Regions from separate parts of the Herbaspirillum sp. Her4 genome, predicted to be linked through region 1. Evidence: predicted binding sites of a transcription regulator. Region 1 holds the regulator's gene; each other region holds the start of a gene.

What was found. The regulator sigma-54, encoded in region 1, starts transcription at its own class of promoters, with help from an activator protein. The targets are predictions, from matches to a motif close to TGGCANGNAANCTGCTTT.
Region 2: ACWFUC_RS16140 ([protein-PII] uridylyltransferase) is a predicted target of sigma-54. The motif match lies at 5,435-5,452, and genes of this name have one in related genera.
Region 3: prpB (methylisocitrate lyase) is a predicted target of sigma-54. The motif match lies at 4,025-4,042, and genes of this name have one in related genera.
Region 4: glnA (type I glutamate--ammonia ligase) is a predicted target of sigma-54. The motif match lies at 3,698-3,715, and genes of this name have one in related genera.

The regions. Positions count from the first base shown of each region.
Region 1 is NZ_CM176330.1:94,153-101,986, forward strand. Features, by position in the region: gene lptA (lipopolysaccharide transport periplasmic protein LptA) at 34-672, shown strand; gene lptB (LPS export ABC transporter ATP-binding protein) at 675-1,418, shown strand; gene ACWFUC_RS00415 (RNA polymerase factor sigma-54) at 1,536-3,026, shown strand; gene hpf (ribosome hibernation-promoting factor, HPF/YfiA family) at 3,179-3,541, shown strand; gene ACWFUC_RS00425 (hypothetical protein) at 3,604-3,750, opposite strand; gene grxD (Grx4 family monothiol glutaredoxin) at 3,912-4,223, shown strand; gene ACWFUC_RS00435 (UbiX family flavin prenyltransferase) at 4,246-4,848, shown strand; gene ACWFUC_RS00440 (SDR family oxidoreductase) at 4,937-5,695, opposite strand; gene mdeB (alpha-ketoglutarate dehydrogenase) at 5,857-7,834, opposite strand, start outside.
Region 2 is NZ_CM176330.1:3,562,052-3,569,885, forward strand. Features, by position in the region: gene ACWFUC_RS16125 (cyanophycin metabolism-associated ABC transporter) at 1-1,379, shown strand, start outside; gene ACWFUC_RS16130 (cyanophycin metabolism-associated DUF1854 family protein) at 1,383-1,868, shown strand; gene ACWFUC_RS16135 (pseudouridine synthase) at 1,944-2,690, opposite strand; gene ACWFUC_RS16140 ([protein-PII] uridylyltransferase) at 2,801-5,353, opposite strand; gene map (type I methionyl aminopeptidase) at 5,499-6,323, opposite strand; gene rpsB (30S ribosomal protein S2) at 6,665-7,405, shown strand; gene tsf (translation elongation factor Ts) at 7,542-7,834, shown strand, end outside.
Region 3 is NZ_CM176330.1:4,785,560-4,793,393, forward strand. Features, by position in the region: gene ACWFUC_RS21630 (propionate--CoA ligase) at 1-782, opposite strand, end outside; gene ACWFUC_RS21635 (hypothetical protein) at 1,103-1,540, opposite strand; gene prpC (bifunctional 2-methylcitrate synthase/citrate synthase) at 1,804-2,958, opposite strand; gene prpB (methylisocitrate lyase) at 3,032-3,922, opposite strand; gene prpR (propionate catabolism operon regulatory protein PrpR) at 4,241-5,914, shown strand; gene ACWFUC_RS21655 (MFS transporter) at 6,157-7,440, shown strand; gene ACWFUC_RS21660 (hypothetical protein) at 7,664-7,834, opposite strand, start outside.
Region 4 is NZ_CM176330.1:4,796,008-4,803,841, forward strand. Features, by position in the region: gene ntrC (nitrogen regulation protein NR(I)) at 1-764, opposite strand, end outside; gene glnL (nitrogen regulation protein NR(II)) at 902-1,975, opposite strand; gene glnA (type I glutamate--ammonia ligase) at 2,172-3,587, opposite strand; gene ACWFUC_RS21685 (rhodanese-like domain-containing protein) at 4,087-4,548, shown strand; gene ACWFUC_RS21690 (response regulator) at 4,564-5,292, opposite strand; gene ACWFUC_RS21695 (response regulator transcription factor) at 5,293-6,018, opposite strand; gene ACWFUC_RS21700 (DUF1800 domain-containing protein) at 6,445-7,834, shown strand, end outside.

The DNA.
Region 1 (7,834 bases):
AAAAACGCCAAGAACCGATCAGACAGGAACCCAATGAAACGCTCATTCTTACTGCCGATGCTGATGCTGGCTGCCGTGTGCGGCGTGGCCAACGCCGAGAAGGCGGACTCCACCAAGCCGACCAACATCGAGGCAGACCAGATGGTCTACGATGACGTGCGCCAGGTGAAGACCTTTACCGGCAACGTGGTCATGACCCGCGGCACGCTGATCATCAAGGCCGGCCGCGTGGTATTGACGACCGACCAGTACGGTTATGAAAATGCGGTGCTGTATGCGGCCCCGGGCGCGCTGGCCAACTTCCGCCAGAAGCGTGACGGCGGTCCCAACCTGTGGATCGAAGGCCAGGCCGAGCGCATCGAGTATTCGGAGCAGACCGAAATCTCCAAGCTGTTCCAGCGCGCGCACATCCAGCGCATGGACGGCGATCGCATCACCGATGAAGTCAACGGCGAATTCATCTCCTACGACAGCCGCGCCGAATTCTATTCCGTGAACAACACCGCCACCGGCGAGAGCAAGCCGGGCGCAGGCCGCATCACTGCGGTGATCCAGCCCAAGAATCCGCCGCCGGCAGGCAGCACCGCGCCGGCCACCCCGTCGGCCCAGCCCGCGGGCAAGAACAACGCCGCGCAGCCTGCAACGCGTCGCGACAGCGGAAAGGATCAGTAACGATGGCAGTCAGCTCGCTGGTCGTTCGCGGCCTGAAGAAAAGTTATGGCGCGCGCCAGGTAGTGCGCGATGTCTCGATGGAATTGCGCAGCGGCGAGGTGGTCGGCCTGCTCGGCCCCAATGGGGCCGGCAAGACCACCTCGTTCTACATGATCGTGGGACTGGTGCCTTCCGATGGTGGCGAGATCGACCTCGATGGCGCGTCCATTTCGCGCATGCCGATCCACAAGCGTGCCACCATGGGCTTGTCCTACCTGCCGCAGGAAGCCTCGGTATTCCGCAAGCTGACGGTGGAAGACAATATCCGCGCCGTGCTGGAACTGCGCCGGGAAGAGGGCAAGCCGCTCTCGCGCGATGAAATCGAAGGCCGCCTCAACAACCTGCTGCACGAATTGCAGATCGAGAAGCTGCGCGAAAGCCAGGCGCTGTCGCTCTCGGGCGGTGAACGCCGGCGCGTCGAGATCGCCCGCGCACTGGCCACCGATCCGCGCTTCGTGCTGCTGGATGAACCGTTCGCCGGTATCGACCCGATTGCCGTGATCGAGATTCAGCGCATCGTGCGCTTCCTGAAGGAACGCGGCATCGGCGTGCTGATCACCGACCACAACGTGCGCGAAACGCTGGGCATCTGTGATCGCGCCTACATCATCAACCAGGGCACGGTGCTGGCCAGCGGCAATCCGGAAGAGATCATCGCCAACGAGTCGGTGCGCCGCGTGTATCTGGGCGAGCATTTCCGCATGTAAGCGGTGCAGTCGGCTTGCCCGATACGCTTGAAGAAATACAGAGTGCGCATCACGTAATACGCAATACGCAACGACCGGCAGAGCAACCAGCGGGCCACGCCGCTTTCAGAAAGACAGATGAAACAGTCGCTCCAGTTACGTACCTCGCAGCACCTCGCATTGACGCCGCAACTGCAGCAGTCGATCAGACTGTTGCAACTGTCGACGCTGGAACTGCACCAGGAACTGGAACAGATCCTCTCCGACAATCCCCTGCTGGAACGCCTCGACGACGCGCTCGACAATTCGGTACGTCTGCTGGCCGATGGCGCGGTCTCCAGTTCGCCCTCCAGCGGCGTTGCCGAAACCAGTCACGAAGGCAGCGGCGAAGCGGCCCCGGCCGCCAGCGATGGCGATTCCAGCTTCGACTACCAGGACAACGCGCCGGAAGCCGGTGTCACGGGGGATGCCGACTGGAGCTTCGACGACGTCGCGCGCAGCGGCAAGTCGCCAGACGATGACGATGCCCGTCCACAACTCGAAGCGCACGAACTGACCCTGCGCGAACACCTGCTGGAACAGATCCGCGTGACCGCACGCACCCTGCGTGATCGTGCGCTGCTGGAACTGCTCACCGATGCGCTCGACGAGAGCGGCTATCTGGAAGAGCCGCTGGAAGACATCCACGCGCGCCTGCCCGAAGAGCTGGGCATCGACATGGAAGAGCTGTCGATTTCGCTCAAGCTGCTGCAGAGCCTGGACCCGGCGGGTGTCGGTGCGCGCAGTGCCGGCGAATGCCTGGCCCTGCAGATCCGCCGCCTGCCCAAGATTCCCTTCGTGACGCGCAAGCTGGCCTTGAGGATCGTGGAGGATTACCTGCCGCTGTTTGCACAACGCGATTTCAACAAGATCAAGAAGGCACTGGATTGCGATGACGAAGACCTGCGTGAAGCGCAGGCCGTGATCCGCCAGTGCCGTCCGCATCCGGGTGCGGAATTCGCGCGTGATGCCTCGGACTATGTGGTGCCGGACGTGATTGTCAAGCAGACAAAGAACGGCTGGCAGGTCATGCTCAACCATGAGGTCATGCCCAAGCTGCGCGTCAATGCGATGTATGCCAGTGCATTGAAGCAAGCCAAGGGAGAAGGTTCGCTGTCGTCGCAGTTGCAGGAAGCCAAGTGGCTCATCAAGAACATGCGGCAACGTTTCGATACAATTTTGCGCGTCGCGCAGGCTATTGTGGAACGTCAAAGAAACTTCTTTTCACATGGGGCAGTCGCCATGCGCCCCCTTGTGCTGCGTGAAATTGCTGATACACTGGGTCTACACGAGAGCACCATCTCTCGCGTGACGACTCAGAAATACATGCTCACTCCGCATGGAATGTTTGAGTTGAAATACTTCTTCGGTAGCCATGTCGCGACTGAAACCGGAGGTGAAGCATCCTCCACCGCGATACGGGCGCTGATCAAACAGTTGATAGGAGCCGAGAACCCGCAGACCCCATTATCCGATAGCAAGATTGCGGATATGCTGGCAGAACAAGGCATGGTGGTCGCGCGACGCACAGTCGCCAAATACCGCGAAGTGTTGAAGATTCCGCCGGTCAATCTCCGCAAGTCCCTCTGAGTTTTTCCTCAGTTTTTCTGCAGTACCGTTGCTGTGTTCAGGCAAGCATCCGACTGATGCCCGCGCCATCCGACACGAAGACCGTGCCCGTGGTACAGCTGCAGCAGGATCGATTGCACGAACCTCCAGTGACTTCACGATAGGAGTCTTGTATGAATCTGACCATCAGTGGACACCACCTCGAACTGACCCCCGCCATCCGGGAATACGTGCAAAGCAAGCTCTCGCGTATCAAGCGCCATTTCGACAACGTGATCGACGTCAGCGTGATCCTGAGCGTAGATAAACTCACAGAAAAGGAAAAGCGCCAAAAAGCGGAAATCAACGTCCACATCAAGGGGAAGGATCTACATGCGGAAAGCATCGCACACGACCTCTACGCTGCCATTGACACGCTGATCGACAAGCTCGATCGCCAGGTCATCAAGCACAAGGACAAGTTGCAGGAGCATCACTCCATGGCCAAGCGCCTGCCGGACGAAACGCCGGAGGATGCGGTGGCCGGAGCGGCATAAGCCAGGACACCCTCGGCAAGCCACCTCGCAGCCGCAAGGCTGCTGAGAAAGCCAGCCGAATTTCATGAGGAAGGGGCGCGCAAGCGCCCTTTTTCATTTGCGGCCGCCGAACTGGCCAAGCCTGTGGAAAAGATATAAATCATTGCGTAAAGCAACTTTTCCACCGCCGCTGCTGACGATGATGCAAGGGACGGCTTGAATGTCTTCACGGCACCCTCATCTTCGACACAAGAATTTGCATACGATATAAATCATTTCCTCGATGCAATTTTTTGCCCGTTCAGACAGGCCACCAGCATGCAGGCGATTTCAACGCGCCCGCCGGCTTTTCCCTATAATGTCGGGCAATCCCATTTTTAAAGGCACAGCCATGAGCGACGTCCAATCCTGGATCAAAGAAACCGTGACCCAAAACCCCGTGGTGCTGTTCATGAAGGGCACTGCACAGTTCCCCCAATGCGGCTTTTCCGGCAAGGCCATCCAGCTGCTGAAGGCCAGCGGTGCCGAGAACATCGTCACCGTCAACGTGCTGGAAAGCCCGGACGTGCGCCAGGGCATCAAGGAATACTCGAACTGGCCGACCATTCCTCAGCTGTACGTGAAGGGTGAATTCGTCGGCGGCTCCGACATCATGACCGAGATGTACGAGTCCGGCGAACTGCAGACCCTGATCAAGGGCTGAGTTTTACTTGCCTGACTGACTCATGAGCAGTTCTTCCAGCCAGCCGCGCCAGCGCCTGATCGTTGCGATCACCGGTGCCACCGGTGCCATCTATGGCGTGCGGCTGCTGGAGCATCTGCGCAAGCATGGCCAGGTGGAAACGCACCTGATGGTGTCCGAAGCGGGTGTACTCAACCTGCATCAGGAACTGGACATGCGGCGCAAGGATGTAGAAGCGCTGGCCGATGTGGTGCACAACGTGCGCGATGTCGGCGCCTGCATCGCCAGCGGCTCCTTCGCCTCCACCGGCATGGTGGTGGCGCCCTGTTCGATGAAGACCCTGGCCGCCGTGGCGCATGGTCTGTCCGACAACCTCATCACCCGCGCAGCGGATGTGGTGCTCAAGGAACGCCGCCGGCTGGTGCTGATGGTGCGTGAGACCCCGTTCAATCTGGCCCATCTGCGCAACATGACATCCGTCACCGAAATGGGCGGCGTGATCTTCCCGCCCCTGCCCGGCTTCTACCAGCGCCCTGCTTCCATGGAAGAGATGGTGGACCACACGCTGGGACGCGTGCTGGACATGTTCGGGATTTCAATGCAGTTGACGCCGGAGTGGAAGGGCATGAAGGGCGGGACTGAGTGATGCGTTAACCCTTATCACGTTCGGGCAAAGAAAATTGGCCGCAGCTCATCACTGCGGCCATTTCTTCATCTGGCGAATATAAACCGGCTCACCCCCGCCCGATATACGGCATCTTGGTCGCCATCACCGTCATGAACTGCACATTGGCCTCCAGCGGCAGGCTGTCCATGTAGAGGATGGCACGGGCCACGTGTTCGGCATCCATGGTCGGTTCGACCTTGGTCGAGCCATCAGCCTGGAGCGTGCCCTTCTTCATGAGCGTAGTCATGTCGGTGGAGGCATTGCCGATATCGATCTGCCCGCAGGCGATGTCATAGGCGCGGCCATCCAGCGAGGTGGCCTTGGTCAGCCCCGTAATGGCATGCTTGGTGGCGGTATAGGAGGCCGAGAACGGGCGCGGTGCATGCGCCGAGATCGAGCCGTTGTTGATGATGCGCCCGCCGCGCGGCGACTGATCCTTCATGATGCGGAAGGCTTCCTGAGTGCAGAGAAAAACGCCGGTCAGGTTGATGTCCACCGCCGCCTTCCACTGCTCCACGCTCAGTTCTTCCAGCGACACCGGCGGCGCAAAGATGCCGGCATTGTTGAAGAGCAGGTCCAGCCGTCCGAAACGCTCGCGGGTCCTGGCGAAGAGCTGCTTCACCGAGGCCGGATCGGTCACGTCGGCCGCCACCACCAGCGCGTTGGCACCATGTTCGCCGGCCAGCTTGACGGTTTCTTCAAGCGCATCCTGGCGGCGTCCGGCCAGGGCGACGCCATAGCCTTCGCGCAGCAGCGCGAGCGTGATCTGCCGGCCAATGCCGGAACCTGCGCCGGTCACCAGCGCGATACGTTTGGGTGCAGCCATCGTGTGTACTCCTCACTCACTGTAGTTCATGGACGATGCGCATCACGGAGCCATAAAAAAACCGCCCGTGATGCACGGGCGGTTTCACTATAACAAACACGGCGTCGGGCCAGATGAGAGATTTTCAATCCGGCTGGCCGCCGTTCATGTATCGCTCCACTTCATACTGAGGACGACAAGGGCTTGTTCGTATCGATACCCAATGTACGCGCTGCTTCTTCAAGCCGCGCACGTTCATCGACCCATACTTCACACAAGGCCGTATAGGCAATCCAGCGCGCATCGATCTCGAAGAAGTCCCGCAAATTCACCCGCGTATCACTGCGGCCAAACCCGTCCGTCCCCAGCGTCACATAAGGTGCCGGCACGAAGGCGCGAATGCTCTCGGGCAAGGTACGGATGTAATCGCTGACCGCAATCACGGGCGCCACACTGCCCTGCAATTGCGCTGTGACATAGGGCTGGCCATCGCTGCCCGACAAGCGCTGTGCGCGTTGTGCCGCCACGCCATCCCGCGCCAGTTCGGTATAGCTGGTCACGCTCCACACCTCGGCCTCGATCTGCCAGTGCTGCTGCAGCAGCGCAGCCGCCGCCACGGCTTCCTTGAGGATGGGGCCGGAACCCAGCAGCCGCACTGGCGCCCCGGGCTTGCGGCCGAGACAGTACATGCCGCGCAGGATGCCCTCCTGCACGCCGTCCGGAAGACTGGGCTGGGCCTCGTTCTCGTTGGTGACGGTGATGTAGTAGAAGACGTCATCGCCGCGTTCCATCATGCGCCGCATACCCTCATCCAGGATCACCGCCAGCTCATAGGCATAGGCCGGATCATAGGACACACAGTTGGGAATCGATGCGGCCGTCACCAGACTGTTGCCGTCCTGGTGCTGCAGTCCTTCGCCGCCCAAGGTCGTGCGGCCGGAGGTGGCACCGATCAGGAAGCCGCGCGCACGCTGGTCCGCCGCCGCCCAGATCAGGTCGCCGATGCGCTGGAAACCGAACATCGAGTAGTAGATGTAGAACGGCAGCATCGGCGTGCCATGCACCGAATACGCGGTGGCCGCTGCCGTCCACGAGGAAATCGCCCCCGCCTCGGTGATGCCCTCTTCCAGAATCTGGCCATCCTTGGCCTCGCGATAGTAGAGAATGGAACCGATATCCTCCGGCTCATACAACTGCCCCTGCGAAGAATAGATGCCGACCTGGCGGAACAGGTTGGCCATGCCGAAGGTGCGCGCCTCATCGGCCACGATGGGCACCACATACTGGCCGAAGTCCTTGTCCTTCAACAGGTTGCCGAGCTGGCGTACCAGCGCCATGGTGGACGACATTTCCTTGCCGTCGGCTTCCAGCGCGAACTTGCTGTGCGCCTCCAGCGGCGGCACGGTACGCCGTGCATCGCCCGCATGGCGGCGCGGCAGGTAGCCGCCCAGTGCGGCACGGCGTGCATGCAGGTGCTTCATCTCCGGGCTGTCATCGGCCGGCTTGTAGAAAGCCAGCTCACGGCATTGCTCATCGCTCAGCGGCAGCTTGAAGCGGTCACGGAATTGCATCAGACTCTCTTCATCGAGCTTCTTCTGCTGGTGCGTGGTCATCTTGCCCTCGCCCGCCGCGCCCATGCCGTACCCCTTCTTGGTCTGCGCCAGAATCACCGTGGGCTGGCCGCGATGACTGGCCGCTGCCTGATAGGCCGAGAAGATCTTCTTCATGTCATGGCCGCCACGGCGCAGGCGATTGATTTCCTCATCGGTGAGGGTGGCGCCGATGGCACGCGTGCCCGGGGTCTGGCCGAAGAAATGCTGGCGATTGAACGCGCCATCATTGGCGGCGAAGGTCTGCAATTGCCCGTCCACCGTGCGGTTCAGGGCATCGACCAGTTCACCGTCCTTGTCGCGCGCAAACAGGCCATCCCAGTCCGAGCCCCACAGCAGTTTGATGACGTTCCAGCCGGCACCGGCAAACAGCGTTTCCAGTTCATCGACGATGTGGCCATTGCCGCGCACCGGACCATCGAGCCGCTGCAGGTTGCAGTTGACCACAAAGATCAGATTGTCCAGCTTCTCGCGCGAGGCCAGCGAGAGTGCGGCCAGTGACTCGGGCTCATCCATCTCGCCATCGCCGAACACGCCCCACACCTTGCGT
Region 2 (7,834 bases), 2.2 Mb from region 1:
TGTCGCTGCACCTGCTGGATTTCGCCATCGACGTGCTGATGATCATCATGACGGCGGCCATCCTCATTTCGATCAACCCTTGGCTGGCACTGGTGACCTTGTTGCCGCTGCCGTTCATCGCCTGGATGATTCACGTGGTGCGCGATCGTCTGCGCCACGGTTTCGAGAAGATCGACCGCATCTGGTCGGAAGTGACCAATGTGCTGGCCGATACCATCCCCGGCATCCGCGTGGTGAAGGCTTTTGCGCAGGAGAAGCGCGAAGTGGCACGTTTCCGCGAAGCCAACCGTCACAACCTGATGGTCAATGACCGGGTCAACAAGATCTGGTCGCTGTTCACGCCCACGGTCACCTTCCTGACCGAAGTGGGCTTGCTGGTGGTGTGGGTGTTCGGGATCTGGCAGGTCTCCAGCAACCAGATCACGGTCGGTGTGCTGACTGCCTTCCTGGCCTACATCAGCCGCTTCTATACGCGCCTGGATTCGATGAGCCGCATCGTCTCGGTGACTCAAAAGGCCGCCGCCGGCGCCAAGCGCATCTTCGACATCCTGGACCACGTCTCCAGCGTGCCGGAACCGGCCAACCCGGTGCACCTGGAAAACGTCAAGGGGGCCATCGAAGTGCGCAACATCGGTTTCCGCTACGGCAACCGTGCGGTGATCCGCAACATGAGCCTGTCCATTGCGCCGGGCGAGATGATCGGACTGGTCGGCCACAGCGGTTCGGGCAAGTCCACCATGGTCAACCTGATCTGCCGCTTCTACGATGTCTCCGAAGGGGCGATCCGCATTGATGGCGTGGACATCCGTTCGCTGCCCATTTCCGAATACCGCCGCAACATCGGCCTGGTGCTGCAGGAACCCTTCCTGTTCTTCGGCACCATTGCCGAGAACATTGCCTACGGCAAGCCGGAAGCCACCCGCGAGGAAATCATCGCGGCGGCCCGTGCGGCCCATGCGCATGAGTTCATCCTGCGCCTGCCGCAAGGCTATGACTCGCTGGTCGGTGAGCGCGGCCAGGCCTTGTCGGGCGGTGAGCGCCAGCGCATCTCGATTGCGCGCGCGCTGCTGATCGACCCGCGCATCCTGATCCTGGACGAGGCGACTTCCTCGGTCGATACCACTACCGAAAAGGAAATCCAGAAGGCGCTGGACAACCTGGTCCAGGGCCGTACCACGATTGCCATCGCGCACCGCCTGTCGACCCTGCGCAAGGCCGATCGCCTGGTGGTGCTGGATCGTGGCCAGGTGGTCGAAGTCGGCAACCACGAAGAACTGATGGCCCGGGAAGGGCATTACTACAAGCTCTACCAGGCCCAGGCGCGCAATCCTGAGGGTGATGCCGAGGTCTCGGTGAGCGAAGAAGAGAAGGGCGAATAAGCCATGAGCACCACCAACAATTCTGCCCAAAGCTTCACCCTGGAACGCAATGCTTTCGGACGTCTGGTCTTGACCGACGCCCAGGGCGGCCTGCACGAGCACGTGATTCCTGTACGTGCATTTCCGGTCACATCGCCCGATCGCGGCCTGTCTCTGGTCAGCAGCGACGGCCACGAGCTGGCCTGGATCGATACCCTGGAGGAAGTGGATGCGCCGACGCGCCGCCTGATTGAGGAAGAACTGGCCAGCCGCGAGTTCATGCCGGAGATCCAGCGCATCGTCAGCGTGTCGACCTTCGCCACGCCCAGCGACTGGACCGTGCAGACCACGCGCGGTACCACCACCTTCACGCTCAAGGGCGAGGAAGACATCCGCCGCCTGGCCGCGCCGGCGCTGCTGATTGCCGACAGCCACGGCATCCAGTTCCTGATCCGCGACCAGAAGGCGTTGGACAAGCACAGCCGCAAGATCCTGGATCGTTTCCTCTGATCCTTTTTGCCTGCGGCAAAAAAGAACGGCCCTGATGATGAATCAGGGCCGTTCTTGTATGGAGCGGGTTGAGGCTCAGAACTTCTCATCCGGCCGCAGGTAGCGCCACTGTCCGGTCGGCAGCTCACCCAGCTTGACCCCGCCGATGCGCACGCGCTTCAAGCCGATTACCTTCAGTCCGACCATGTCGCACATGCGGCGAATCTGGCGCTTCTTGCCTTCGCGCAGGGTGAAACGCAGCTGATCCTCGTTCTGCCACACCACCTTGGCCGGACGCAGCGGCTTGCCATCCATGATGAGGCCGTGGTTCAGGCGCTTGAGATCGGATTCGGGCAGCTTGCCGGGACGCGTGTATTGCACGCGCACCAGGTATTCCTTGTCGACCGCCGAATCCTCGCCAATCAACTGCTTGGCGATGCGGCCATCCTGGGTCAGTACCAGCAAGCCCACCGAATCGATGTCCAGCCGTCCGGCCGGCACCAGGCTCTTCAGCTGGCGCGGGTGGAAGCGCATCTCGGTCTGGTCTTCGGCCCAGCGCGACTGTTCGTTGACCAGCACCATGGCCGGCTTGTAGCCATCCTCGGCCTGGCCGCTGACGTAGCCCATGGGCTTGTTGATCAGGATGGTCACGCGCTGGGCCTGCTCGGCGCTGGCTTGGCGTTCCACGGTGACCTTCTGGTGCGGCAGCACCTTGCTGCCCAGCACCGACACCACCTGGCCATCCACGCGCACCCAGCCTTTTTCTATCCATTCGTCGGCTTCGCGGCGCGAGCACAGGCCGAGTTCGGACATGCGTTTGGAAAGTCGTACAGGTTCAGTCATGGGGATTGCCTTGCGAAAAACGGAGGCCGGCCAGCGGCGAGGGTGAGATTGTACGGCCAGCCGCGCCGCCGCGCCAGACTGGGGCGGCAGCGCGGACAGGGTGATGCGGGTCAGATGCGCAGGGTCTGCAGCAGTTCGGTTTCCAGCATGATCTGATTGCGCGGCTGGGACAGGCCGGGGCCGTCGATCAGGAAGACGTCTTCCACCCGCTCGCCCAGGGTCATGACCTTGGCGGTATGCAGGTTGATGCGGTACTTGGCCAGCACGTTGGAGATCGAATACAGCAGCCCGGCGCGGTCATTGGCCGAGACCGACAGCAGGTAGTACTGGCCGCGCTCATCCGGGCGCAAATCCACCGACGGATTGACCGGGAAGGTGCGCGACAGGCGCGACAGGCGAGCCTTGGAAGGAGCCGGCAGCGGGGCGTCGGACTGCAGCAGGGCCCCCAGTTCGTGCTCGATCAGGTTGATGATGTCGCGGTAGTTCTTGGCGAACACCGGGGCATTGATCAGGAAGGCGTCCAGCGCGTAATCGTTGCGGGTCGTGTGGATCTTGGCGTCGAAGATGCTGAAGCTTTTTTCGTCGAAATAGCTGCAGATGCGCGCAAACAGGTCAGGGCGGTCGGGCGTGTAGACCGCCACCTGAACGCCTTCGCCAATGGGCGCCAGGCGGCAGCGCACCAGCGGTACGCCGGTATCGACCTTGTCGTAGAAGCAGCGCGTCTGCCAGGCGATGTCGGAGGCGTCGTGGCGCAGGAAGTAGGCCACGTCCAGCTGCTTCCACAGCGCTTCGTGTGCGTCGGCCGGCAGGCCGTACAGGCGCAGGGTCTTGATGGCTTCCTGCTGGGTATTCTTCAGTTCGCGGTCGGCCGAGGGCGCTTCGCCGCCCAGCACGCGCAGGGTCATGCGGTACAGGTCTTCCAGCAGCTTGCCCTTCCAGGCGTTCCAGACCTTGGGGCTGGTGCCGCGGATGTCGGCCACCGTCAGCAGGTAGAGCGCGGTCAGGTGGCGCTCGTCCTTGACCAGTTGGGCGAAGGCGGTGATGACGTCGGGGTCCGACATGTCCTGCTTCTGCGCCACGTGCGACATGGCCAGATGCTGCTCCACCAGGAACACGATCAGCTCGGTATTGTCCGGCGAGATGCCGTGCTGCTCGCAGAAGGCGCGGGCGTCGTCCATGCCCAGCTTGGAGTGGTCGCCGCCCCGGCCCTTGGCGATGTCGTGGAACAGCGCCGCGATGTACAGCACCCAGGGCTGGCCGAAGTTGGCCATGAGCTGGCTGCAGAAGGGATATTCATGCGCATGTTCGCTCATCGTGAAGCGGCGCACGTTGCGCACCACCATCAGGATGTGCTGGTCCACCGTGTAGACATGGAACAGGTCATGCTGCATCTGGCCGACGATCTGGCGGAAGTTCGGCAGGTAGCGTCCCAGCACGCTGGTGCTGTTCATGCCACGCAGGGCGTGGGTGATGCCGCGCTTGCTCTGGATGATCTGCATGAACAGGCGATGATTTTCCGGATTGGCGCGGAAGGCATTGTCGATCTTGAAGCGCGCATGCCATAGCGCACGCAGGGTGCGCGCCGACATATCCTTCAGTTCCGGATGCTCGGAGAGCACCAGGAAGACTTCCAGCATGGCTGACGGCGTCTCCTCGAAGACCTTGTCATGGGCGATGTCGACGAAGCCGTTGACCTCGTTGAAACGCTCGTTGAGCGGGCGCGGCACCGCCTGCTGCGGGAACAGGTGGGCTTCGATGTTCTGCAGCAGGATGGTGTTGAGCTGCGTGACCGCCTTGGCCGCCCAGTAGTAGCGCTGCATCAGATATTCGCTGGCGCGGCGGGTGTCGGTGGTCTTGAAGCCGAAGGTCTCGGCGAGCTGGGTCTGGATGTCGAACACCAGCCGGTCTTCGCGGCGGTCCGTGAGGATGTGCAGACGGATGCGGATGTCCTTGAAGGCGCGTTCCTTCTGGCGCAGCTGGCGCGCCTCGGTGGAGGTCAGCATGCCGTGTTCGGCCAGCTCGCCCCAGGAGTTGCCCAGGCCCGCCGCCTTGGCCACCCACAGGATCACCTGCAGGTCGCGCAGGCCGCCGGGGCTTTCCTTGCAGTTGGGTTCGAGGCTGTAGGGCGTATCTTCATATTTGATGTGGCGCTGGCGCATTTCCAGGGTCTTGGCCTGGAAGAAGGCCAGAGGGTCCAGCGCGGCCTGGTAGCGCTCCTGCAATTTCTTGAAGAGGGCGCGGTTGCCGGTCACCAGGCGGGCTTCCAGGAGGCTGGTCTGTACCGTGATGTCGGCGGCCGATTCATCCAGGCATTCGTCGATGGTACGGATGCTGTGGCCGATTTCCAGGCCGATGTCCCAGAACAGCTGCACCAGCGATTCCAGCTTTTCCTTCTTGGCCGCATCCGGGGCCTGGTCCAGCAGGATCAGCACATCCACGTCGGAATGCGGGAACAGCTCGCCCCGGCCATAGCCGCCCACGGCCACCAGGGCGGCATTGCCGGACATGCCCAGTTCTTCCCAGGCAGTGGTGAGGGATTCGTCCACGTTGCGGCGCAACTGGGCCAGCAACTGCTCGGTCTTGTGGTTGGACTGGAACACCTCGATGGCTTGCTGGCGCGCGGCCTTGAGCTGTTTCTTGAGCGTGATGGCGAGTGTGGGCATCGTGGTCGGCAATTAAGGCAAGCAGGGCGGCGGGGCGGCGCCTATATGAACAAAGCCGCATCCCCATGCGGCTTTGCGCTCGAAGCAGGTTTCGTGCCGGAAACTGTGTGCAGGGTGGAGGGGCACATGGTTCCGGCCGCCAGGGTCACGCCGGGGTGGCGACCTGGTTCTGGATGAAGGCCGGCGGTGCCGGCATGCCGGGCGACACCGTCAGCACTTCGAAGCCGGTCTCGGTGACCAGCACGGTGTGTTCCCATTGGGCTGACAGGCTGCGGTCCTTGGTCTTGATGGTCCAGCCGTCGCCCATTTCGCGGATCTCGCGGCGGCCGGCGTTGATCATCGGTTCCACGGTGAAGATCATGCCGGCTTCCAGCTTCTCCAGCGTACCGGGGCGGCCGTAGTGCAGGACTTGCGGTTCTTCATGGAAGACCTTGCCGATGCCGTGGCCGCAGAACTCGCGCACCACGCTGTAGCCGGCCTTTTCGGCGTGCTGCTGGATGACGTGGCCGATGTCGCCCAAATGTGCGCCCGGCTTGATCTTGGAGATGCCCAGCCACATGCATTCATAGGTGATCTCGGTCAGGCGGCGTGCCAGGATGGATGGCTCGCCCAGGAAGAACATGCGGCTGGTGTCGCCGTGGTAGCCATTCTTGATGATGGTGACGTCGATGTTGAGCACGTCGCCGTTCTTCATCACCTTGTCGCCGGGGATGCCGTGGCAGATCACGTCATTCAGGGAGGTGCAGATGGCCTTGGGGTAGGGCGTGTAGCCCGGCGGGCAGTAGTTCAGCGGGGCCGGGATGCTGCCTTGCACGTTGGTCATGTACTCGTGGCAGAGGCGGTCGATCTCGCCGGTGGTCACGCCCGGCTTCACGAAGGGGGTGATGTAGTCCAGTACCTCGGCGGCCAGGCGGCCGGCCACGCGCATGCCTTCGATGTCTTCGGCGGTCTTGATGGTGATGTTGCCCATGATGAATCGCAATTCGCTAGAAAATCGTCAAGACGGGATTATAGACGACGGGGGTGCTTTCTGTTTTGCCGGCTCCGGCCGACAAGCCGGGGACGGCGTTTGGCTGCGTTCCTTATCTTCATGTGCTACTTGAACAAAAGTGATGGGTCGAGTAGAATGCCGGGCTGATCTGAAAACCTCAGGTCAGTTGTCGAATGCGGTGTGCGGAATGATTCTTCATGTCTGTTTGGCAATAAGTGTCGTAAATTATCTTTTGAAACGCGAATCCGTTCGCTAAAAGGGTGTCCGGCTGCATGAGCCGGATGACCGAGCGGATTCCAGACCTAACCCTGGAGAAATTCATGTCCGTTACCATGCGCGAAATGCTGGAAGCCGGTGTCCACTTCGGTCACCAAACCCGCTTCTGGAACCCCAAGATGGCCCCCTTCATTTTCGGCCATCGCAACAAGATTCACATCGTCAACCTGGAAAAAACCCTGGGCATGTACCAGGAAGCCGTCAAGTACGTGCGCCAGCTGTCGGCCAACCGTGGCACCATCCTGTTCGTTGGTACCAAGCGTCAAGCCCGCGACATCCTGTCCGCTGAAGCGCAACGCGCTGGCGTGCCCTACGTTGACCAGCGCTGGCTGGGCGGCATGCTGACCAACTTCAAGACCATCAAGACCTCGATCAAGCGCCTGAAGGACATGGAAGCTGCCATCGAAGACGGTTCGGTCGAGAAGCTGTCGAAGAAGGAAGCCCTGCTGTTCACCCGTGAACAGGAAAAGCTGCAAAAGGCCATCGGCGGCATCAAGGACATGGGCGGCATTCCTGACGCCATCTTCGTCATCGACGTCGGCTACCACAAGGGCGCCATCACCGAAGCCGCCAAGCTGGGTATCCCGGTCATCGGCGTGGTCGATACCAACCACTCGCCCGAAGGCGTCACCTACGTGATCCCGGGTAACGACGACTCCGCCAAGGCGATCGCTCTGTACGCTCGCGGCATGGCTGACGCCGTGCTGGAAGGCCGCGCCAACGCCGTCAACGACGTCGTCGAAGCAGTCAAGGGCGATGAATTCGTCGAGGTCGAGCAGGCTTGATTCTGCTCTTCCGGTAGTACGGTAGTCCAAAAAGGGGTGACAGCGGGTAGTGACGCAGTGGCCCCTTTTTTTTGATTCAATTTTCGAGTTTCAGGCATGCCGCAAGCGCGGGATGCCTCCAAGTCAGGAGAAAAGTATGGCGGCAATTACCGCAGCAATGGTGGGCGATCTGCGTGCGAAGACCGACGCGCCGATGATGGAATGCAAGAAGGCGCTGACCGAAGCCGATGGCGACATGGCCAAGGCCGAAGAGATTCTGCGCGTCAAGCTGGGCAGCAAGGCTTCCAAGGCCTCTTCCCGCATCACCGCAGAAGGCGTGATCTCGGCCTACATCGCTGGCAACGTCGGCGCGCTGGTCGAAGTGAACTGTGAAACCGACTTCGTGACCAAGAACGACGAGTTCATCGGTCTGGTCGAAGCTGCTGCCAA
Region 3 (7,834 bases), 1.0 Mb from region 1:
AGCGCTACGGCATAGCCGCCCACGTCACGCTGCACGCCCTTGGGCTTGCCGGTGGTGCCGGAGGTATAGAGCACGTAACTGGTTTCATTCGATTCCAGCCAGGCCACCGGCACCGGCTGGTCCAGGTGTTGTTCACGCAAGGGCGCGTAGTCGACGTCGCGTTGCGCCGTGCGCGCCATCTCCGCCAGACCGCGATCCACCAGCAAAACCTTCTGCGGCTTGTGCTGCGCCAGGTTGATTGCTTCGTCGAGCAAACCCTTGTACGGGATCACCTTGCCGCCACGCGAACCGGCATCTGCCGAGACGATCAGGGTCGGCTGCGCATCATCGATGCGCGAGGCCAGGCTGTTGGAGGCAAAGCCGCCGAACACCACCGAATGCACCGCGCCAATACGGGCGCAGGCCAGCATGGCGAAGACCGCCTCGGCGATCATCGGCATGTAGATCAGCACGCGGTCGCCGCGCCGCACGCCCAGCGACAGCATGGTGGCGGCCATGGCCTGCACTTCGCGATGCAGCTCGGCGAAGTCGTAGACGCGTTCGGTGTTGGTCTCGGTGGAGATGGCGATCAGCGCCGCCTGATGCGGCCGCTCGCCCAGATGGCGATCCACCGCGTTGTGGCAAAGATTGGTGGTGCCGCCGATGAACCAGCGCGCAAACGGTGCGCGGGAATAATCGAGCGTGCGGGTGAACGGTTTGTCCCAATGAATGCGCTGCGCTTCTTCTGCCCAATAGGCTTCAGGCTGCTCGATGGAACGGCGATAGAAATCCTCGTATTGCATGACGTCTCCTCATGTCTCTCGAATTGAAAACCGCTGTCGGCCTTGCGCAGCGTGCCTTGCAGGCCGATGGTCGCGTGGCTCTGGTGCATGGGCAAAAACCTGTTTGCCATGCGTGGCCCTCATGCGACGATGAAACCAGTCTTGCACCTGAATCTTACGAGGGGCTGAATCCGCCGCTTGCATCAGCGGTCTTCGATGATTCAAATCAAGCAGGAGCGATGCCGACAGCAAGACGCCATCGGCATGACAAGGGAGGAGGAAATGCGAGGTGGAAAGAACGCGCCGACGTCAGACCTGCACGACGGCGCGGCGCTGCGTTGTCAGCGCGTGCGGCAGTCGTTGGCCAGCTGCTGCCCGATCTTGGAATTGAGCAGCATGGACTTCGACGGGATCTGGATCCACACCAGGCCTTCGCCCTTGTTCTCCAGACGCACTGCACCGGTCGAGGTGCTGACCGGGTTCATCATGTAGCTGCTGCCCTTCCACACCAGCGTGACGCCATCGGTCACGCGGCCATCCATGCGGATTTCCACCTTGTTGCCCATCTCGCAGCTGAAGGCACCGGTCTTCAATTGCGTGGCCCAGCTCGGCTGTGTGGCAGCGGGCGACTGCAGCAGCTGCGGCAGCACCGGCTTGGTCTCGGTGACCGGCACGGGCGTGGAAGAACAGGCGGACAGGGCAACAGCCACGGCACCGGCCAGTGCGAAGGAAGTCAGGGGCAATGCGGAAAGACGGCGGGAAACGATGGCAGCAATCATCGGATGATCCATGGAGAGTCAGGGGTGGACGCGGGGGCGAAAAAGATCCGACCGCATCTTAGCAAGTTATTGCATCTGACTCGACCACATGTAACGCTTGTTACAAATCTGCCTGCGCACTGCCACTGTCCCGGGGAATGCGGCGGCCGACACGCGCCGGCCGCCGCTTCCTTCTTCTTGCTGCTCCCTCTCCCTCTCTTGCCCCTCATGCCCGCGCCATCCGCTGATGACTCAACTGCGCGGGCACTTCGTCTTGCTTGGTCTTACTTGCGCTTGCTGATCGGCACGAACTTCAGGTCTTCCGGTCCCACGTAGTTGGCCGAGGGGCGGATGATCTTGTTGTCGATGCGCTGTTCGATGATGTGCGCCGCCCAGCCCGAGGTGCGGGCAATGACGAACAGCGGCGTGAACATCGCGGTCGGTACGCCCATCATGTGGTAGGACACGGCCGAGAACCAGTCCAGGTTGGGGAACATCTTCTTGATGTCCCACATGACCGTTTCCAGGCGTTCGGCGATGTCGAACATCTTGGTCGAACCAGCTTCCTTGGAGAGCTTGCGCGCCACTTCCTTGATGACCTTGTTGCGCGGGTCGGAGATGGTGTAGACCGGGTGGCCGAAACCGATCACCACTTCCTTGTTCTCGACGCGGCGGCGGATGTCGGCCTCGGCTTCGTCGGGGTTGTCGTAGCGCTTCTGGATCTCGAAGGCCACTTCATTGGCGCCGCCGTGCTTGGGGCCGCGCAGTGCGCCGATGGCACCGGTGATGGCCGAATACATGTCCGAACCGGTGCCGGCGATGACGCGGCCGGTGAAGGTGGAGGCGTTGAATTCGTGTTCCGCGTACAGGATCAGCGAGGTGTGCATGGCCTTCTCCCAGGCGTCGGAAGGCTTCTCGCCGTGCAGCAGGTGCAGGAAGTGCGCGCCGATGGAATCGTCATCGGTCTCGACTTCGATGCGGTTGCCATTGTGGCTGTAGTGGTACCAGTACAGCAGCATGGAACCGAGCGACGCCATCAGGCGGTCGGCGATGTCGCGCGCGCCGGGGGTGTTGTGGTCATCCTTCTCGGGCAATACGCAACCCAGTGCCGAGACGCCGGTGCGCATCACGTCCATCGGGTGCGACGCGGCAGGCAGCCATTCCAGTGCCGCCTTGACGTTGGCCGGCAGGCCGCGCAGGGCCTTGAGCTTGGCCTTGTAGGCGCGCAGTTCGGCCGCTGTCGGCAGCTTGCCGTGCACCAGCAGGTGAGCGATTTCCTCGAACTCGCAGCTGTCGGCCACGTCCAGGATGTCGTAGCCGCGATAGTGCAGGTCATTGCCGGTCTTGCCGACGGTACACAGGGCGGTGTTGCCGGCGGTCACGCCAGAGAGGGCAACGGATTTCTTGGGCTTGAAACCAGGGGCTTGCTGATCGCTCATCGTGTTCTCCTCGTAGTCTGTATTGGCTCGAAACTGATTATCGGAAGGGGGTATTCGGTCTTGCGGTAATGTTTTACTTGTTCTTCTGCTGGGCAAACAGCGCATCCAGACGCTGCTCGTAGCTGTGGTAATCGATGCGGTCATAGAGCTCCATGCGGGTCTGCATGGTATCGACCACGTTCTTCTGGGTGCCGTCGCGGCGAATCGCCTGGTAGACGTTTTCGGCGGCCTTGTTCATGGCGCGGAAGGCCGAGAGCGGATAGAGCACCAGGCCCACATCGGCGCCCTTCAATTCGTCGACGGTGAACAGCGGCGTCGAGCCGAATTCGGTGATGTTGGCCAGGATCGGCACCTTCACCGCATTGGCGAACTGCTTGTACATGGCGAGGTCGGTGATGGCTTCCGGGAAGATCATGTCGGCACCTGCTTCGACGCAGGCCACGGCGCGCTCGATGGCGGCGTCCAGCCCTTCGACCGCCAGCGCATCGGTGCGCGCCATGATGACGAAGTTCTCATCGGTACGGGCATCGACGGCGGCCTTGATGCGGTCCACCATTTCCTGTTTGGTGACGATTTCCTTGTTGGGACGATGGCCGCAGCGCTTGGCGCCGACCTGGTCTTCGATGTGCATGGCGGCCGCGCCGAACTTGATCATGGACTTCACGGTGCGCGCCACGTTGAAGGCCGAGGCACCGAAGCCGGTATCGACGTCCACCAGCAGCGGCAGGTCGCACACGTCAGTGATGCGGCGCACGTCGGTGAGCACGTCATCCAGGTTGGAGATGCCCAGGTCAGGCAGGCCCAGCGAACCCGCAGCCACGCCGCCGCCGGACAGGTAGATCGCGCGGAAGCCGGCACGCTTGGCCAGCAGGGCGTGATTGGCGTTGATCGCGCCGATGACTTGCAAGGGGGATTCTTCCTGGACGGCCTGGCGGAACGCTGCGCCTGCGGAGTGGAGAGCCATGGTGGACACCTTCTCGATGAGGTTGGAATACGGAAAGTCGGGATTGCCTGACTGCGGCGGGCGGGGCTGCATCACACCCGTCCTGCGACATGTGCGTTCACCATTGCAACGGCCGTGCCATCGCAGTGCAGCATTGCATGGCGCAAGGCATGAAAAAACCTTCATATCGTCTGAAACCAGCGCCGGACAAGGCTGGCAGGCTTCCCTTCCGGTGCGCTCTCCGGGCGTACCCGCCTTCTGTCGGGTTGATGTTCCACAACCCTGGCCGTTTCACCAGTGTTACATTAACGTTTCACCGAAACGCCGCGAACGCCCACCATGAAACGCCCTGCCCCCGCTGACCGCCTGGCCGACAAGCCCGTGATCTGGACCGTGTCCGTGTCGCGCCTCTCCGAACTCTTCCGCGACATCACGCTGGAATTCGACGGCGTGGCCGACATCGAGCCCATACATCTGGGCTTCGACGAGGCCGTGCGCGCCATCCGCGAGCGCCTGGCCAGCGAGCGCTGCGACGTGGTGATCTCGGCCGGTTCCAACGGTGCCTATCTGAAGAGCCGCCTCCCGGTGCCGGTGGTGGTGGCGCGCGCCAGCGGCTTCGACGTGATGCAGGCACTGGCCCGTGCCCGCCAGATCAGCCCGCGCATCGGGCTGGTCACTTATCAGGAGGCGATGCCGGCCCTGACCGAATTCCAGCAGATGTTCGGACTCGACATTGCCCAGCGCACCTATGCCACCGAAGAAGACGCGCGCGCCGTAGTGCAGGAACTGAAGGCCGGCGGCGTGCAGGCGGTGGTCGGGGCCGGGCTCATCACCGACCTGGCCGAGGAAGCGGGGATGCAGGGGATCTTCCTCTACTCCTCGGCCACGGTGCGGCAGGCCTTTGAAGATGCGCTGGAACTGGCGCGGCTGACGCAACTGGAAAGCACGCGCGGCCCCAGCCTGCCGGTGGCCGACAGCCTGCGCGCACGGCATCACCTCAAGGATCTGCGAGGCGATTCTGAGGTGATGGAAACGGTGCGTCAGTCGATCACGCTCTTTGCGCGCTCGCCGGCCAACGTATTGATCCAGGGTGAGACCGGCACCGGCAAGGAACTGGCGGCGCAAGCCATCCATCGTGCTCATCCGCGCATGCAGGGCAAGACCCAGGCAGCCCACCCCTTCGTGGCCATCAATTGCGGCGCGCTGGCCGAATCGCTGCTGGAATCCGAACTGTTCGGTTATGAGGAAGGCGCTTTCACCGGGTCGCGCCGTGGCGGACGGGCCGGTGTCTTTGAAGCGGCCCATCGCGGCACGCTGCTGCTCGATGAAATCGGCGAGATGCCGCTGCCACTGCAGACGCGATTGCTGCGCGTGCTGGAAGAGCGCGAAGTCGTGCGCGTGGGCGGCACGCGGCCCATTGCGGTCCAGGTGCGCATCATCAGCGCCACCCACTGCGATCTGGAAGCGCGGGTGCGTGAAGGACGTTTTCGCGCAGACCTGTATTACCGGCTCAGCGTACTGCGTTTGCAGTTGCCGCCCTTGCGGGCGCGCCGCGAGGATATTGCCGCACTGGCTGAATGGCATCTCAAGCATGCGCTGGCGGCACTGGATGCGCGGCCGCACGCCAACCTGGGCGCGGAGCTGCTGCGCTGTGCGCCACTGCTGGCCGCGTATGACTGGCCGGGCAATGTGCGCGAGCTGCGCAACCTGATGGAACGGCTGGCCCTGTTCCTGGCCGCAGAGCCGCTGCAGGCGCTGACACCCGCGCTGATCCAGCGGGTGGCGCCGGAACTGGCGGGGATGGCGCAGCCGCTGCTGTCAAACACGGCGGAAGTGGTGGCCCCCCATGAGCTGACCACGTCCGACATCGTCCCCGACGCTGACGCCATTGAAGCTGCACTGCGCCGCTTCCGTGGCAACCGTGCCGCGGCTGCGCGCCATCTCGGGATCAGCCGTACGACCTTGTGGCGCAAGCTCAAGGAAACGGAAGCGCAGAACAGGGAGCCATCATGAGGCTGCAGGCACTGGAAACGAGAAAATGATTTCGCAAAATCAGGTGTGCGTCCTGCCTCCTGATAATCCCCCGCACTGCGCCTTGACAGTGCCGCATCGCGCCGCCTATCCTCGCCCGCTGTAACGGCCCCGGCCGTCACAGGGAGCCCACAACCATCCATACACAGCCAGGCAGCCTTCTGCTCCGCCAGGGTCAGAACGGCGTGCTGCTCCTCCATCCACGTATCCATCAGGGAGTCTCCATGACCAGCAACACCGCGGCGCCTGGCGCCGGCACCACGCATCCGCAAGCGCGGCGTGCGATCATCTCGTCCTCCATCGGCAATGCGCTCGAATGGTTCGACATCCTCATCTATGGCGCCTTCGCCGTGGTCATCGCCAAGCAGTTCTTCCCGACCGGCGATGACAGTGTCTCGCTGCTGCTGACCTTCGCCACCTTCGGCGTGTCCTTCTTCATGCGCCCGCTGGGTGCGGTGGTGCTGGGTGCCTACTCCGACCGCGCAGGCCGCAAGGCGGCGCTGATGCTGTCCATCATGCTGATGACGGTCGGCACGGCCATGATCGCCTTCATGCCCAGCTACGCCAGCATCGGCCTGCTGGCACCGGCCGGCATCGCTCTGGGCAAGATGATCCAGGGCTTCTCCGCCGGTGGCGAGTTCGGCAGTTCCACCGCCTTCCTGGTGGAACACGCCCCGCATCGCCGTGGCTTCTTCTCCAGCTGGCAGGTGGCCAGCCAGGGCATCAGCCTGCTGCTGGCGGCCATCTTCGGCGCCGTGCTCAACAACATGCTCACACCTGAGCAACTGGCCTCGTGGGGCTGGCGCGTGCCGTTCATCTTCGGCTTGCTGATCGCACCGGCCGGCATCTACATCCGCCGCCATCTGGATGAAGCACCCGAGTTCAAGGAATCCAGCGAAAAGACCGATGCACCCCTGCGCGATACCTTCGCCCACCAGAAGATGCGCCTCTTGATCGGTGCCGGCAGCGTCATCATGGCGACCGTCTCGGTGTACCTGTCGCTGTACATCCCGACCTATGCGGTCAAGCAGCTGGGCCTGCCGGCCTGGTCCTCGTTTGCCGCCATGTCGGTGGCCGGCCTGATCATGTTCATCGGCTCGCCGCTGGTGGGCGCGATGTCCGACAAGATCGGCCGCACGCCCTTCATGATCACCAGCAGCGCGCTGTACATCGTGCTGACCTATCCGATGTTCGTGTTCCTGACCAACTCGCCGGGCTTCCTGCAACTGCTGTTGCTGCAGACCGTCATCGGCGTGCTCATGACCATGTATTTCGCCTCCATGCCGGCCCTGCTGGCCGACATCTTCCCGGTGGCCACGCGCGGCACCGGCATGTCGCTGGCGTATAACATCGCCGTCACCATCTTCGGCGGCTTCGCCGGCCTCATCATCACCTGGCTGATCGACTTCACCGGCAACAAGCTGTCGGTGAGCTACTTCGTCATCTTCGGCGCAGTGCTGAGTCTGATCGCCACGCTGGCCGCACGTTTCGTGCTGCGCCTGCGCTGACCAAAAACAGATAAATGATATAAATCATTTACCGCCTTTGAACGGATCGGCAGGCGCTGCTGCAGCGACTGCCGATCCGTACATGGCACAGCCGCCCAATGGCCAGGATCCCCCGATCCTGGCCATTTTTCTTGAGGGACTGGTCATCGGGTGCGCACTACGCAATTAGTCAATCTTGATCGAGCTGCGGTGGCACTTCGGTCAACTTGTTGCCAATCCATATTTATGCATTGATAAGCATAATTGAAAGAGTGTTTCCGTTTGGCATCACCTCGTCAAATTCATCTTGAATTTGGGCAAGACTGCCATTAAAGTTCAGAGCGCTTCCCCCGGAGCCCATCCTGACGGCACTGCCGCTCTCCCTTGCAGGCCTTGCGCCTGCGCCGGAATCATC
Region 4 (7,834 bases), 1.0 Mb from region 1:
CCGTCGGACAGCACGCGCAACAGGCGCGTCTGCAGGTCCAGCGGCATGTCGCCGATTTCATCGAGGAACAGCGTGCCGCCTTCGGCCTGCTCGAAACGGCCACGGCGCATGGCTTGCGCGCCGGTGAAGGCACCGCGTTCATGGCCGAACAGTTCGGATTCCAGCAGGTCCTTGGGGATGGCCGCCGTGTTGAGTGCCACGAACGGCTGGCTGGCGCGCGGGCTGTGCTTGTGCAGGGCACGCGCCACCAGCTCCTTGCCGGAACCGGATTCGCCGGTGATGAGCACCGTCACATTGGATTGCGACAGGCGACCGATGGCGCGGAAGACGTCCTGCATCGCCGGTGCCTGGCCGAGGATTTCGGGAGTCTGGGCTGCACCCTGCTCAATGTCGGTTTCGCGCAGACTCTCGTCGAGCGCGCGGCGAATCAGTTCGACCGCCTTGTCGACGTCGAAGGGCTTGGCCAGGTATTCGAAGGCGCCGCCCTGGAAGGCGGAGACCGCCGAATCCAGGTCCGAGAAGGCGGTGATGATGATCACCGGGATGCCGGGGTGCTTGGCCTTGATGGTCTGCAGCAGTTCCAGGCCGGAGGCACCGGGCATGCGGATGTCGGACACCAGCACTTGCGGCGTGCCGTTCTGCAGGGCTGCCATCGCATCGCGTGCGCTGGAAAAACTCTGCGTGGCGAGATTTTCTCGGGCCAGGGCTTTTTCGAGCACCCAGCGTATCGATTCGTCGTCGTCAACAATCCAGATTGGCTTCATAAATAACTTCTTCCTGCGTTGGTCATGCTGTTAATGCTCCCGCGATCCACGGCGCTTCTGACGCCCTGTCCGCAGCCCCCTTGGTGGACCGGATGCTCTGCATCCACTCGGCTTTGGCGCGCCGCCTGCGGCCATGCTCACGGCAGCGGTATAAGTATTCTGAAATCGGTACAACCGGGCCGGCTGTCGCATTCGATGACCCCCATGTGCTGATGCACGAAGGTCTGCGCCAGGGTCAGCCCCAGTCCGCTGCCTCCCTCGCGACCCGACACCAGCGGATAGAAGATTCTTTCCTGGATGTCGGGAGGAATGCCCGGACCGTTATCGATGATATGCAAGTCTAGTGCCAGCCGGTATCTGACCTTGGATAGCGTCACCTGGCGCGAGACGCGCGTGCGCAGAATCAGCTCGCCATCACCGGCACGGATGCGGTCGGCCAGCGCTTGCGCAGCGTTGTGGACGATGTTCAGGACGGCCTGGATCAGTTGCTCCTTGTCGCCCCGGAATTCGGGGATCGACAGGTCATAGTCGCGCTTGATGGTCAGCCCCTGCGGGAATTCGGCCATCACCAGGCTGCGCACGCGTTCGCAGACTTCGTGGATGTTGACGTCGCCCACGATGTGCGGGTGGCGGTGCGGGGCCAGCAGCCGATCCACCAGGGTCTGCAGGCGGTCGGCTTCCTTGATGATGACCTGGGTGTATTCGCGCAATTCCTTGAGGTGGCGCTCGGGCAACTCCAGCTCCAGCAGCTGGGCGGCGCCACGGATACCGCCCAGCGGATTCTTGATCTCGTGGGCCAGGTTGCGGATCAGTTCCTTGTTGGCCTGGCTCTGGTCGAACATGCGCTCTTCGCGGTCCAGCTTGAGTTGCTGGACGTTCTCGCGCAGCTCCAGCAGCACCGGCCAGTCGGTGCTGTCCAGGGGCGTGACGATGGTGTGGACCTGCAGCGGCTCGCGGTTGGCACGCTCCAGCACCAGGTCCAGGCGCTTGTCGGCGAACTGGTGTTCGATGGCTTGGTAGAACAGCGCGGTCAGCTCCTTGCCATTGAGGAAGAGCTCCGAGAGCTTCTGCTGCGAGAGCACCTTGAAGGAGCTCTCCAGCAGGTTCTCGGCGGCGGCATTGGCGTAGACGATGCCGCCATTGGCATCGAGGATGATCACGGCCGAGGCCAGCAGGTCGAGGCCATCGAGGGATGGGAGCGGTGTCTTCATGGGAGGATTCTTGATGCCTGGGGTCATGTCGTCTCGTGCCGGTCTGGCTGCATCTTGCAAAGGCTTGCCGCGGCGGATGTTGTACTGGATCTGTTTTGACTAGCAATTTTCGGGCGCACTGCCCTGCAGCAGGCGGCACGCCGCGCATAAAAAAAGGGGAAGCAAGCTTCCCCTTTTTCTCCGGATGCGGATTCGATTACAGCGAGTAGTACATGTCGAATTCGATCGGGTGCGTGGTCATGCGGAAGCGTTGGACTTCCTGCATCTTCAGCTCGATGTAGGCATCGATCATGCTGTCGGTGAACACGCCGCCACGGGTCAGGAACTCGCGGTCCTTGTCCAGGTGCTCCAGGGCTTCATCCAGCGAAGCACAGACGGTCGGGATCAGCTTGTCTTCTTCCGGCGGCAGGTGGTACAGGTCCTTGGTGGCAGCTTCGCCCGGGTGGATCTTGTTCTGCACGCCATCCAGACCGGCCATCAGCAGGGCCGAGAAGCACAGGTACGGGTTGGCCAGGGGATCCGGGAAACGGGTCTCGATGCGGCGGCCCTTCGGGTTCGCCACGTGCGGGATACGGATCGAAGCGGAACGGTTGCGGGCCGAGTAGGCCAGCTTGACCGGAGCTTCGAAGCCGGGGACCAGACGCTTGTACGAGTTGGTGCCGGGGTTGGTGATCGCGTTCAGGGCCTTGGCGTGCTTGATGATGCCGCCGATGTAGTACAGCGCGAACTCGGACAGGCCGGCATAGCCGTCGCCAGCGAACAGGTTCTTGCCATCCTTCCAGACCGACTGGTGCACGTGCATGCCGGAGCCGTTGTCGCCAACCAGCGGCTTGGGCATGAAGGTTGCGGTCTTGCCGTAGGTGTGGGCGACGTTCCAGATCACGTACTTCAGGGTCTGGGTCCAGTCAGCGCGCTCGACCAGGGTCGAGAACTTGGTGCCCAGTTCGTTCTGGCCAGCGCCAGCGACTTCGTGGTGGTGCACTTCGACGGGGATGCCCAGGGATTCCAGGATCAGGGACATTTCCGAACGCATGTCCTGGAAGCTGTCGACCGGGGGAACCGGGAAGTAGCCGCCCTTGACGGTCGGACGGTGGCCGGAGTTGCCGCCTTCGATCTTGGCGCCGGTGCTCCAGGAAGCTTCTTCGGAGTCGATCTTGACGAAGGAACCGGACATGTCGGCACCCCAACGGACGCCGTCGAAGATGAAGAATTCGGGTTCCGGACCGAAGTAGGCGGTGTCGCCCAGGCCGGAGGACTTCAGGTAGGCTTCAGCGCGCTTGGCGATGGAGCGCGGATCGCGGTCGTAGCCCTTGCCGTCGGACGGCTCGATCACGTCACATTGCATGAAGAGGGTGGTCTCTTCCATGAACGGGTCGATGTTGGCGGTGTTCGGGTCCGGGATCAGCAGCATGTCGGAGGCTTCGATACCCTTCCAGCCGGCGATCGACGAACCGTCGAAGGCGTGACCGGATTCGAACTTGTCGATGTCGAAATGCGAAACAGGCACGGAAACGTGCTGTTCCTTGCCACGGGTGTCAGCGAAACGGAAGTCGACAAACTTGACTTCGTTGTCCTTCACCATCTTCAAAACCTCTGCGGCCGTCCTTGCCATGCGAATCTCCTAAAACGAGGAAGTAGTATAAATTGGGGTGTTGAGCCGTTTTCTGCGACTGGATCTTTGCATTTGATACAACGGTCTTGCGCCGAACTCAGTCGCGGATGATAGCAGATTCCATGCCACCAACCTTTCGGGTGCGCCAATAATGGAAGTTTTTAGGGAGGACGCGCCAGTTGGGGCGCTGCACGCGGTGCAGAGGCACTGCAGATATGCATTATTTTAGTGCAATTTACCAATAATGCACCAATAAAATGCATATCCGTGAATTTGGACATGAATTGCACCACTATAGCGCATGCGCCGTGTTGGGGCAGCCCCGGATGAACTGCCATGCGTGCACCAGCTTGGGAAAATTGCCTAACTGTTTATATTGTTTAAAATCATCTCCCCTGGGTGCACATTGCCTTCACTGGCTTCGTTGCGCTTCAGGGGCTTTCACCGGCATTCCTGCGCTTCCTTGTACGCGCTTCTTTCTTCTTCAGAGGCTTTACCCATGAGCAACGATTCGATTCTCAGCACTGCCACCCAACGCGCGACCGACGGGCAACTGCCCTATGCCGGTGCCGTGACCCCGCAGGAAGCCCTGGCCCTGCTGCAGTCCGATCCCGCCATCAAGCTGGTCGACGTGCGCACCCGCGCCGAGCGTGACTGGGTCGGCGTGGTCCAGATCCCGTCCGGACAGCATCTGGCCGTGCAATGGAATCTCTACCCCGAGGGCAAGCCCAATCCGCAGTTCCTCGAACAACTGCAGGAAGTCGCCCGGCCCGGTGAAGTGCTGCTGTTCCTGTGCCGCTCGGGCGTGCGTTCCAAGCATGCCGCCAAGCTGGCCACGGAAAACGGCTACACGCAGTGCTTCGATATCCTGGAAGGCTTTGAAGGCAACAAGGACGCCAACGGCCACCGCAAGACCATCGAGGGCTGGTGCAAGGCCGGCCTGCCGTGGGCGGGTGCCTGAACGAAGCTGACGGAATCAGGCCTGCAGGCTGCGCGCCTGCAGGGCACTGGCCAGCGACTGCAGCAGCAGGCTGATGGCGGCCTGGCCATCGGCCTCGGCGCGCAGCGCTTCTTCCACGCAATCCAGCAGCGCCACCAATTCCAGCCGGCCCATGGTCAGGGCGGCTCCCTTCATGCGATGTGCGAGCTGCACCATCCTTCCTCTGTCGCCCTGCAGGCTGGCCTGTTCGAGCGCCGCCAGATCGTTGCGGGTGGTTTGCAGGAAGAGCCGGTCCAGATCCTGTCCATATTCCTGTTCAGGCGTCATGGCCTGGCCATCCTCTTCATTGTCGAGATCGCACCAGAGGGCCAGCAGGCGCCGGATGGCCTGGGTCTGCAGGGGCTTGGGAAGCATGCCGTCCATGCCGCTGTCCAGACAGCGCTGCACATGCAGGGCATCGGTTTCGGCGGAAATGCCGATCAGCGGCGTATAAGGACGCTGGCGCTGCGTCTGTTCCAGCTGCCGCACCTGGCGGGCGACTTCCTGACCGGGGATGTCGGGCAGGAAGCAATCCAGCAGCACCAGCCCGTAGGGCCGCGCCCGGATGGCGGCCAATGCGCTGCCGCCATCGGCCACGCAATCGACCTGGCAGCCGAGCCGCTGCAGGCGGTTCTGGATGGCGTAACGAATGGTGACGGAATCATCGACCAGCAGCACGGCCGGTTCACGTTGCCCGGTAGTGGCGCTTTCCCTCTGGTGCGGCATTTACAGCTCCTTGATCTGGTATTCGATCTTGAACAGTTCGTTGTCACTGCGCACGCCCAGCTTGCGGAAGGCCGATTGCTTCTGCCCGCTGATGGTCTTGACGCTGCGTGCGAATTTTTCCGCGATGTCGGTGACCGACATGCCGTCCAGGCAGCAGCGCAGGACCTCCCGTTCGCGTGGCGACAGGCTGGGCATGTCCGACAGCGAGTCCGGCGAGACGTCGGTGCCGCGCGGTCGCCGGCGCGGCGGGCGTACTTCGGGCTGGCTGCGCGTGGCCGCTTCGGCGGCCTGCATGATGGCCAGCTCGCGGGTCATGGTGCTGTTGAGATATTCGCGTCCCCGGCTGATGGTGCGGATGGCCAGGATCAGTTCGGCCAGCTCCTGCGATTTGCTGACGAAACCGCGTGCCCCCGCCTTCATCGCCATGGCCACCGTCGCCGGGCTGCTGTGGGCCGAGGTCACCAGGATCTTGGAACGCGGAAAGCGCACGCGCAAGGCGCGGATCAGGTTGAGACCGTCGATGTCATTGCTGCCCAGCGAATAATCGATCAGCAGCAGATCGGCCGGCGAGGCGCGCAGGGCTGCCATGAGCTCCTTGCTCGTGGCGAACGCGCCGACCACGGTGAAATCCGGCTCCTCGGCCAGACGCTTGGCCAGGCCGTAACGCACCACGGCGTGGTCGTCCAGCAGCGCGATGCGCAACGCCGATGCCAAGGTCCATGTCATGCGCTATCCCCTCGTATTCTGATCATGTGAAGCCGCTGCGGTGCATCATCAGCCCCCCTTCTGATGCAGCCGCTGACGAAGGCGTTATTGTGGTCGAGCGCCGCCTTCCGGCGCATAAGAATCGTCTGAAAAACAGTGACAAATCGCAGAATTTTTATACTTTACCGCGCTTGCGGGAAGCTGACGAAGGCGTCAGCTTTGTAACACCCTGTATGAAGAACAATGCTTGCTGCGCTACAGTGGCGCTCGGCCGCAGCAGCACGGGATCGCGGTGCGGCCAGACCCGCGCATTACACTTTATTACAGCCCGCGTGCAAGTCCATCACCATACTGGCCTGCAGCTGTTCTCCCCAATTTTCGACCTCGCGAGGCTCGTCGATGCAAGCGCCCTTCAAGCAGCTTTTTCCTTCACGTTCAGCCTGGCTGATGCTGGCACTGGTTGCCTGCACCTTGGGGCAGGCCCAGGCGGCTGGGCCGACTTCCACCAGTGCCCCGCTGTCGGAACAGGAGCGCGCCCTGCACGTACTCAACCGGCTCGCCTATGGGCCGCGTCCCGGCGATCTGGAGCAGGTGGAGCGCATGGGCGTAAAACGCTACATCGACCAGCAACTGCATCCAGAGCGCATCCCCCTGCCCGATGATTTGCAGGCGCGCCTGGCGGCGCTGCCGGGGCTGCAGATGACGCCGGCACAGTTGTTCGTCGACTATGGCCCGCCCTCCTTCGACCGCAGCGCCAGCAAGGAAGAGCAGCAGGCCGCGCGCCAGCGCGCGCCGCGCGAACTGACGCCGCAATTCCACATGGCGCGGCTGCTGCAGGCCAGCGAAAGCCCGCGCCAGCTGGAAGAAGTCATGACGGAATTCTGGGCCAATCACTTCAACGTCTTCGAAGGCAAGGAGTGGGTGCGCTACTGGGTGGGCGACTATGAAAAGAACGCCATCCGCCCCTATGCCCTGGGCAACTTCCGCGATCTGCTGGGGGCGGTGGCGCATCATCCGGCGATGCTCTACTACCTCGACAACTGGCTCTCCAGCGGTGCCGGCACGCCCGGTGCGCGCGGCCGCTTCAAGGGGCTCAACGAGAACTATGCACGCGAGCTGATGGAGCTGCATACGCTGGGCGTAAATGGCGGATATCAGCAGGCCGACGTGATCACGCTGGCGCGCATCCTCTCCGGCTGGACCATCGATGTGGACGCCATGAAGGCCGGTGCCTCGCCCTTCCGCTTCGCCGCGCAACGGCATGACAACGGCCCCAAGATCTTCCTCGGCAAACCGCTGCAGGCGAGCGGCTATCAGGAAGGCGAAGCGGCGCTGGACATCCTGGCCAATCATCCGTCGACGGCACGCTTCATCTCGACCCAGTTGGTGGAATACTTCGTCGCCGACCAACCCGATCCGGCGCTGGTGAACAAGCTGGCGCAGAAATTCCTGGCCAGCCATGGCGATATCCGGGCCGTGTTGCAGACCCTGTTCGACAGTCCGCAATTCTGGGCCCGCAGCAATTACCAGACGCAATTCAAGACGCCGTACCAGTTCGTGGTCTCGGCCCTGCGCGCGGGTGATATTCCGGTGCGAAATCCCAAGCCGGTCAATGGCGAACTGGGGCAATTCGGCATGCCGCTGTACGGCTGGCTCACGCCCGAGGGCTACAAGTATTCGCAGGCGGCCTGGCTCAATCCCGGCGCGCTGCTGCGGCGGATCAATCTGGCCGGCAACCTGGCCAGCGGCAAGTCACCGATCGCCCGCGTGGAAGGCGCGCCTGCGCCCTCCAATACGGAGGCGCCGCCGCTGGACGCAGCGGCCTTGCTGCGCACCC